DNA from 3 places in the Bacillus mesophilum genome. Region 3 is predicted to be linked to each of the others. Evidence: riboswitches for the same ligand, from Rfam matches in the RefSeq annotation. Region 3 holds a riboswitch; each other region holds the start of a gene.

The links. A riboswitch is a leader RNA that binds a small molecule or an ion and turns the genes downstream of it on or off. The one in region 3 is predicted to bind preQ1.
Region 1: it holds a riboswitch for preQ1, as region 3 does, so the genes downstream of both, queF (preQ(1) synthase) here and F7732_RS15555 (VUT family protein) in region 3, are expected to answer to the same signal.
Region 2: it holds a riboswitch for preQ1, as region 3 does, so the genes downstream of both, F7732_RS14060 (QueT transporter family protein) here and F7732_RS15555 (VUT family protein) in region 3, are expected to answer to the same signal.

What each region holds. Positions count from the first base shown of each region.
Region 1 is NZ_WBOT01000004.1:297,818-301,100, reverse strand. It holds gene F7732_RS14605 (hypothetical protein) at 11-1,144, opposite strand; gene queF (preQ(1) synthase) at 1,479-1,976, opposite strand; PreQ1 riboswitch class I at 2,072-2,118, opposite strand; partial or broken gene F7732_RS14595 (peroxiredoxin-like family protein) at 2,363-2,794, shown strand; gene F7732_RS14590 (hypothetical protein) at 3,107-3,283, opposite strand, start outside.
Region 2 is NZ_WBOT01000004.1:191,502-194,784, forward strand. It holds gene F7732_RS14050 (glycosyltransferase) at 1-529, shown strand, start outside; gene F7732_RS14055 (TerC family protein) at 812-1,588, shown strand; gene F7732_RS14060 (QueT transporter family protein) at 1,657-2,142, opposite strand; PreQ1 riboswitch class I at 2,152-2,196, opposite strand; gene F7732_RS14065 (hypothetical protein) at 2,493-2,819, opposite strand; gene F7732_RS14070 (hypothetical protein) at 3,098-3,283, shown strand, end outside.
Region 3 is NZ_WBOT01000005.1:28,191-31,473, forward strand. It holds gene F7732_RS15545 (vWA domain-containing protein) at 1-195, opposite strand, end outside; gene F7732_RS15550 (macro domain-containing protein) at 273-1,271, opposite strand; gene F7732_RS15555 (VUT family protein) at 1,382-1,918, opposite strand; PreQ1 riboswitch class I at 2,060-2,106, opposite strand; gene F7732_RS15560 (C40 family peptidase) at 2,167-2,802, opposite strand; gene F7732_RS15565 (diguanylate cyclase) at 2,888-3,283, shown strand, end outside.

The DNA.
Region 1 (3,283 bases), on a different contig from region 3:
TTACCATCCACTATCTTCTTTTTAATCGCAGCAACTTCACCTTATCATCATGATCGGCCACTGCTTCAATTTGATACTTTTCCGTATTTAAATAGATGGATGTACCTGTTTCGTTTTTCAATGTTTCTCCAAATTGCTTAAATATCTTTTCTGCCTCAGTTAGGGATGTTCTCAAACGTTCTCCAGGGATTTCAGCTGCTGTCACCTTACTGTCTTCAGCATTATAATAATAGGTGATTTCAGGATACATGACATACGGGCCTTCCTCTTTCACGCCTTCCCGCATGTAATATGGTTCAGCCTTTTTTATTTCTTGTATATTGGTGCCAAGCGGGTATGGGCTTCCAACTGGAATGCCTTGCTTTGCTTTTGCCAAGAGATCTGCATTTAGCTCCAAATCTTTAAATGGATAATAAAATGCATTTTTTTCATTTAAACTTTCCAGCCAGAAATCTACTTTTTCTTCATCTGTAATTGTTTCTTGGTCCTGTTCAACTAATTTTAGGGTTTCTTCATTTAATCCCCATGTTGTAAAGTATATGGTATCTGAAGAACTGTCCCGCTTTATTGTCTGAAGATATTTTTGGTTAATGTTTCTGATTGTAATATCATTTAAAGACTCAATTTCTCCATTGCTTATAAGTTTTAATTCTCCATTGTCAATTCCAGCAAACAGAAATTGGCTATGTACCTGATCTATTTGTTCAGCCACAGCAAATATCGTTTTCTTTCCAAGTTTCAAAGGATAAATTTGCTCATCATTCCCTGTTTTAAAAGTTAGTATTTCTTCATCTTTTAAAACATTTTGTTTATAAGCTACCGTTGAATCTTTTTCAGCCAGGTAAAATGCATAATGGCCAGAGTAGAAAACATCCTTTTTTTCAGCATTTTTAGCGTATACGAACACGTTATAATCATAGCTGCCATCTTTAACTTCGAATTTGAACAGAGATTCCTCTTTAAGAGTAACCGTATCCATCTTTTCTTTACCTTCCGCAATTACCGCTGGTTCTGCCTTTTCCTCTATAGCTGCATCTTTTGCTTCTTTCGTTTCAGAAAGTGTCTCCGATTTAATTGACGCGATTGTGTCATACGAACAAGCCGTCAACAATAATAAACAAACCGTTATATAAAATTTTTTCATGATAATCTCCTAATAAAGCATTCATTTTAGTAATCTCATAATTATACATTCACAGAGATTTAACCAATTATCAGTTTAACAAATGGACAATCAATTCACAAACCCATTTATTACAAAGATTACAAAAGAATTATAAATTTGTAGTATTTATAGGTAAAATGAATGTACATTATCCTAAATAACAAAACCATCTCAAAGAGAATACATACTTTTACACAAAGATGAAGCACTTTAGTCATAAAAAAAACCAAACAAATTTAACAGCTAAAAATGATCTGCTTAAATGTTTGGTTGCATTATTGGTTAAAATATGGATCTTCAGCCTCTTTTATGATTAACGATTATCAATGGTCTCAGGATATAGATCATGATTCATTAATCTGAACTCAGCCATTTTTTCGTATTTTGTGCCTGGTTTTCCATAGTTTGTGTAAGGATCAATGGAAATGCCGCCTCTAGGTGTGAACTTGCCCCATACCTCGATATAGCGCGGGTCCATTAGTTCAATTAAGTCATTCATAATGATATTCATGCAGTCTTCATGGAAATCTCCGTGATTGCGGAAGCTGAACAAATACAATTTAAGCGATTTGCTTTCCACCATTTTTTGATCTGGTATATAACTGATATAAATCGTCGCGAAGTCTGGCTGTCCTGTTTTAGGGCATAAACTCGTAAACTCTGGACAATTGAATTTTACAAAATAATCACGGTTTGGATGCTTATTATCAAAGCTTTCTAAGATATCTGGGGAATACTCAAATAGATATTGTGTCCCTTGATTTCCCAGCAGGGTTACCCCTTCTAATTCTTCATCTTTTCTTCCTGTCATGCTAGTGCCTCCTTGGATTGCATTTCATGCTGGAATGAGGGAATTGAATATAAAAAAACCATGCCCTCCATGGACATGGCTGAATGCAATTCATCCGTTCCATAGTTTTTTATAGAGGGTAAGTGCTATGAACCTCTCTCATTTTGCGTGAAACACATATTTTAAAATACCAATATAACTATAAAAAACTTTCTATAGTGTGTCAATTACTTCAAAATATCTAATAATAACGTTATGATAGACTAATCGATTCGAAAGGTGGTATTTTCATGAATTTTCTGCTTGAAAGAACAGATTCTGAAGAAAAGCTCTCTCTAAAAGCATTGATTCAAGGAAAACCAAGTGTTGTGGTGTTTGTACGCCATCTTGGCTGACCTGTCTGCAGGCAGTATCTCACGCAGTTGCGTGAGCATTATGATGAATTTTCAAAGCGCGGCTATCAGCTGATTGTGATTGCACCTTCTAAAGGCAGCTTTATCAACATGTTCTTAGAAGAGTTTGGTCCTTATCCCTTTCCGATTTTAGGAGATCCTGCAAGAGGAGCCTACAAAGGAATGGGACATAAGACAATGCCAAAATGGAAGCTGCTCTCCAAAGCTGCCTTCGGTTTTGTTACCGGAAAAGTGAAAGGATTTGTCCCAGAAGACGAAAAGCAAAAAAAGTTCGTTATGGAGTCAATGAAGACACAAGATGTTTATGTTCAAGGGGGAACTTGGATTTATTCTAGTTCAGGAAAAGTCCTTTGGAACCACATTGACGAATCACCTGAAAATCATGCACCCCTTGCAAAAATAATAGAAATCATGGACAAACAATAATATTTTTGTTGAGAAATGTTTTAACTCTTCCTATCGTGGTAAACAAATAATGCAAGGCCATTACCACTTGCAGAAGGGACTGGTTCACCTTGAAGAACATAACAGCGACTTCAGATTCTAGTGTTGGCATTGCTTTGGATCAAGGAGGGTTTGCAGAGCGCTCGATAGGCACTCTCGTCTTTAACCGATATACTTAAAATCGGACGGCCTCAGTAAACGTACCTTGAATGTCCGTTTTACGGACCAAAAAAGGTGCATTCCCATTCGCGGAATGCACCTTTTTATTTGGACTTTTTAGCTATTGAAAAATTTCTACAAGCTTGCTTTTATTTTTATAAAGTGGTCAATAAACTGTGAAGGATTTTGTTTCACATAAAAAGCATTTACACCGCTCCTGGTATGTAAATAAAGCAGCCCAGTGCCTGCGCTGGTACTTTTATAGGAAACATCCCATACGTCTCTTATATAATGAACATGAAATTGTGTTTC
Region 2 (3,283 bases), on a different contig from region 3:
GGTGCATGCTGCTGCTTCAAGAAAAGGCAGCAGCACTCAAGAGGATTATAGAAAGCTATGGACAGAACATTCCGTATGGTCCCAAAGCTATATTGTAAGCGAAATGGAGAACTTGGATGATCGTGATGCTGTCCTAAATAGATTGCTGAAAAACCAGGAGGATATTGGTGTATCACTATCACCTTACCTGGGTAAAAAAGGAACGGCAGAAGTAACCGCTCTCTTAAAGGATCATATTTTACTGGCTGGAAAAATGACAAAGGCAGCAAAGAATGGTGAGAAGGAGACGATTGCTCAAGAACGGAAAAAGTGGTATGAAAATGCGAACGAATTGGCTGCAGTTCTAAGTGAAGCCAACCCCAGCTGGCAGGAAAAGACCCTTAAAAATATGCTGCACATTCATTTAGAACATATGGAAAATTATATTTCAGCTAGAATCATTCGAGATTGGGAAGCAGAAATTACAGCTGCTGATGAAAGTCTGATTCATATGCAAAAACTCGCTGACTATTTGGCTGAGAAAAATTAGGTTGACAAAAAGTACGATCCTTAATATGATAAGAATATAATTAAATATGTTCGGATATCCCTAAAGGGGAGTAGCTTTAACAGCAAAGTCGTCATTTCGGAGCTTTTCGCTCTCGGCTTTGTTGGCAGTGTGAACACTGTTAGCAAGACCTTTACCTATTCACGGTAGAGGTCTTTATTATTTTTGTTGACCTTTACCAAAATGGTAAAGGTTTTTTTATTGCCATTTTACATATAGGACGGCCGAGCATATGGAATAATACGATTAAAGGAGGAAAAAGAAATGGAATTATCATTATTATTAGAGTATGGATGGGTGTTATTAGTTCTGATTGCACTAGAAGGACTGTTGGCAGCTGATAATGCGCTCGTTCTTGCGATCATGGTAAAGCATTTACCAGAAGAAGAGAGAAGGAGAGCCTTGTTTTACGGGTTGGCGGGAGCATTTGTTTTCCGATTTGGTTCCTTATTTGCAATTTCATTCCTGGTAGATGTGTGGCAGGTTCAGGCAATCGGTGCGATCTATTTATTATTCATCGCGCTTAATCACATATACCGAAAGCTTGTAGTGAAAAAAGCAGAGGATTCGGGGACAGAGCGTCCCAAGAAAAAATCTGGTTTTTGGATGACTGTATTTAAAGTAGAGCTGGCAGATATCGCATTTGCAGTTGACTCCATCTTAGCAGCAGTTGCATTAGCAGTAGCACTCCCAGATTCAGGACTGCCGAATATCGGCGGACTTGATGGAGGAAAGTTTTTAGTTATATTTGCTGGAGGACTAATTGGACTTGTTATAATGCGTTTTGCAGCCAACTTCTTTGTCGGACTTCTTGAAAGAAGACCAGGGCTTGAAATTGCTGCCTTTATGATTGTCGGCTGGGTGGGGGTTAAGCTGCTTGTTTATACAATGTCACATCCAGCATTGGCATTCCTTCCAGAAGCATTTGCAAAGTCCACTGAATGGAAATCAATCTTCTACATCGTCTTAATTCTTATCGCAGCAGGCGGATGGTTCCTTTCAAAAGATAAAGCTGTGCAAAGTGGTGAAGTGAAACATTAATCGTATTTGACCATAAAAAGAAGCTTGCCTCCCAACATATGGGCACAAGCTTCTTTTTTAGTGTTTGATTATAATGCTTTAGCCAAATTAATACGCTTATTTAAAGCATACATAACTGGAATTCCTGCCAATAAAACAATAAATTCCCCGGCAGCTGTTGTGTAGTACGTTTCTAAAAATGGCAATCCAAACGCCAGTTTCAGTTCTAATGCAATCAGCCACATCATCAGCGTAAAGACAATCGTGTTAATTGCTAATCGTGCCCAAATATTTTTAACATATTTACAAATAAATATTGTAATCAGCAAAGATAATAAGGAATGACCGGTACCAAAAATAAGGTCATAGCCTTTCATTGGAGAAAACAATAAATTGGTTAAAAATACGCCTAATACGATGCCGTAAAGGTATTTTTTATTAAAGACAATCAGGTGGTTAAACAACTCCGATACACGGAACTGAACAGCTGTAAAGCCGAATGGCTGAATAAGCATGGTAACAGCAATATAAAGGGCAGCAATAATGCCGTTAAGGACAAGGTTTTTACTATTCATTTTATTTCTCTCTCCTTAGTTTTTTATCGTGGGAGGTTCTCGAACCACGTCAGACATACTTACAAATGATAGTCTATGGATATAGGCAAGTCAATAAGAAAAGAATTCAATTGCAGGAGAGATCAGGTAATGTAACCATGAAAAAGGGAAATGAACCAAATTAAAAACCGCAGGCATATGCCTGCGGTGTATCAATTAGTGGCGTTTCATATAGTCAAATAACACATGGACCACTTCATAGCCTTGGTAAGCAAAGATGCTTCCTGCTGTAAGTGAAAATAATCCAATCATTAGAAAACGAAATAACATCATAATTCCTCCTCGAATTTTTATTAAATGCTTTATTAAAATCAAGGAGTAACAGAAATTGAATTTGCCTGATAAAAATATGGTGTCATAAATATCTTTATTCTCGTATTCTTTGAGAAATGCAGACATATAGCTGCTGCCGCAGTTGTCATGAGTACAATAATCGCTGCAGAATCAAATAAAAGCGACGGTACTTTTTTCACTTCATCCTTTTCTCCAGCATGGTCATGTATACCAATGGATCCAACTGTTAGGACATCGTCAGCTCCAGTGAAGGACTGTGCCATATTGTTTGGAAAGCCAATGAGAAGATAAGACAAAAAGATGAACAGTAAACCAATGGATATGATTTTTTTATGTTGATTCATCTTTAATCCTCCCTCTCTAAAAAGTGTTCTTATCATAACAATATTTTTTATGTTAGTAAATAAAAAGATTTCACCAAAATGACCTAATATTTGCAGAGTGAAAGACTAATCAAATGTTTGATTAATAGGTATGTTCGTATTATACAGCATGTAATATAGATCTGCATGAAAAGAATAGCTGTTTTTTTATTTTGAAGAAATTCTACTTAATAACGCACTTCTTACATTATTTTTGTTATCATATGGTAAAGAAGGATAAAAAATGAGGTGGAGAAATGATGACGACAGGTACCATTGCTGTCATAATGGTGTTTTCAATTCCGATTATTGCGATTTTGGCAGACCACTTCCAAAAACAAACAAAGCTAAAGCATAAAGTTGTAAAAGACCAATTGGAACTGGAAAAGCTAAAACATGAAAACTTCATGCTGGAAACGGAAAAAATGAGGCAAGAGCTGGAAATA
Region 3 (3,283 bases):
TTCTTTTACAGAAATGCGGTCATGTAATAATTCATACCCATGGTTGAATAAAACGGTGGTTACAAACGCCACTCCTTCAGCTTTTTTCTGCTTTTTCAGCATAGAATTATAGCCGCCAATCGTGTCTGCCTCGAGCCCGGCCATTGATCCGCTTTTGTCTAAAATAAATACTACTTCAGTTACTTTGTTTTTCATGTTTAATACCCTCCTTATCTATAATGGAAGGATATCAAGTTTTCAAAAAACATTGGTCGCTTCAAAAGCGACATTTTCTAAGCTCCAAGCAATGGCTGATCAAACCGAAATAATGCTTCATTGATTTCATGGATATCATACTTCTGCTGAGTAATAAAGAATTTTACGATCACATCAAATTTACTGCTGTGCGACAATGTATAGCCTGCCGCTGACAGCAGTTCATTTGTTTCATCTTCATCCAGCTCCAGAGCGATCGCAAAGGCGATAGCAGTTTTCTTTTTCGGATTATAGCTCTCTTCCTTGCGAATTTTTGAAAACAGACGGCGATCTATATTCGCTCTTTTATAAGCCTCCACATCGCTCATTTCTCTTTCGTCAATGAGGCGAAGCAGGCGTGCCGAAAACGATTCATCGAGTTCATCCATTAATTTCATTAAACTGCTTTCTTCAATATCTTCACTTTTCTTAACATATTCATGCTCTCTAAGTTGTTCCGTTACAAAACGTGCCTCTCTGCCCCGACCATATAAAGCACTGGCTTCCTCCACATAGTGCTCATCAATATATTCCTGAATGGAATGAAATAGCTTCTGGCTCAGACCAAACGTTTGCTGATCAAAAACAACTAAATAAACATGCATTTCATGCTGCATTAAAAAGGTGCTGATGGCCGAAATGGCAATTTGCAGAGCCTCTTCTTTAGGAAATCCGTATATTCCTGTTGAAATCAGTGGAAATGCAATGGACTCACATTGATATGTATGTGCCAGTTCTAATGAATGCTTATAAGAATTCCGCAGCAAATTTGCTTCCTGCTGTGTACCGCCCTTCCAAATGGGACCAGGTGTATGGATAATATATTTGGAAGGCAGCTTAAATCCATCTGTTATCACGGCTTCACCGACTGCACATCCCCCGATTTTGCCGCAAGCTTCTGTTAGCTCCTCAACACCGGCTGCTTGAAATATGGCACCGCAAACTCCTCCGCCCATTTGCAATTTTGTATTGGCGGCATTGACGATGGCATCAACCTTCATGACTGTAAGATCCTGGCGAACGATTTCCAAAGGCATAAATGAAACTCCTTTTTTACTAAAAGCATAGCATCGACTCTGCTGTGCGACAACAGCATAATGCATCCACAAAAAAGGAACCTATTTTGATCAATAGATTCCTCTGAAACTTAAAAAGCCATCTTATTTTCTTTTCCAGTATGAATACGATGAATAATGATCGCTGCAATCATCTGAATAATCGTTTTCGCCAATATTTGACCAACGATCGCTGCCGGCACCGCTTCCCATGGGAGCATGTTTGCACCTAACGGACTTAAGCCGATTACAACAAACACTACTGAATCCAGCAAGCCGCCGACGATGCCGCTATAGAAAACACGCCATGCAAATGGAAGCTTTAAACGCGTATAAATTTCGGTATCAGCTGTTTCCGCAATTAAGAACGAAATAGCAGATGCTACCACAATCATCAATGTATCTCCAAGCAGGAATGACACGATTCCAGACAGGATCAGTGCTGTAAAAATAAATAAGTACGTCTTTGATCTTCCATATTTATTTTGGACAAGATCACGGAAAATAAAGGTTGCTCCAATAAACAGCGTACCCATTGGGATCATAAAAATCCCTACAGCCAATGGTGCAAATTTAGCCGTTACAACATTGGCAATAACAATAGATAATAAATACAATAAAATTCTCATGTATACTCCTCCTGATGCTACAGTTTTATATGATAACCGAACGAAAAAAGACCTCCCATGCGAAGTTAAGAAAACTCCACAAAAGAGGCCTAGACAATCTTTCTATCAAAAAAATAAAAAGCTGTGACCACATGGACACAGCAATCCATAGTTTTTTATAGAGGGTTTAAGCTAGGAACCTCTCCCGATCGGGTTATGCAATTGAGATTAATAATATCGTAAAGGACAGAGATCTGTCAATGACAATTTCAAGAAACAACCTCTTCCTCTAACTGAATCAAAATCTCTTCTTCTAACTCTCCAGCTTTTATTTTTATATGTCCTGCTGAAGAAAAATCTTTAGGCATCAGCCCGTTCAATGGTATAGAAAACGACGCGATCCCCAATGTTTGGTAGGTTTCTGCGATCAGTTTGCTGCAGGTATAATCATTCCTTTTTGAAGTAATATGAAACATTCTGCCTTCAATTACTTCTTCAATCATTGGCCATTCACTAGGGTTCGGGATTCCATGTACTCTTTTGATATAGTCATAGAGCTTTTGATCATCCAATTTGTTTTTCATTTTTAAGGTGCGCAGGGCATATTCCGGCGCAACGTATGGTTCAACATCCTGGCCGTACGTTTTCAGCCGATCCAGCAGTTTGACAACCTTTGGCCCTGTTTCGTGATCATGAAACCATTCATCCTCAAGATTGATGAGAGCTGTTGATTCAAAGAAAAATACCTCACCATCTGGATCAGGACGCAGCACCATCCCCACATGTGACCATTTGCTGTGCTCCAGTTTTTCTACTAACTTGCTCATCTCATATTTTCCGCTGAATAATATTAAATCTCCTGTTTTTAATAATGGCAAAAGCTGATCATACGTTTCTGTTTTCATAATACTCCTCCTAAAATAATATGCTAAAATTTTACACTATCATGTTATAATGATACCAATATTTCATGAAACGGGAGTCTATTCAATGAAACCAGTTTTCAAAAAATATCACTACTTTGTTCTCATCGTCCTTTTTACACTGTTCTTTCCTATTTCAGCTTCTTATGCCAAAGCAAACCCAGTGAACGTGAGCAATGATTTTACGGAAAAGGATATGACCTCCCAAATACTTGTGTATGTTGATTCAAACGATCTGACTCCAGATCAAATCCTCGAAAGGCAGGATCAATTTGTTTCCTTCAGTCAGGCGGATATCGATGGGGATATTGCCGATTTGGATTATTGGATCAAGATCGACATGCAAAATACAAGTGACCGTGCGAAAGACCTGCTGCTCGAAATTAAAAAGCCGCATTTAAGCTTGGTTTCCTTGTATAGTGAAAATAATGACAGCCTTCAAATACAAGAAACGATCGGCTAC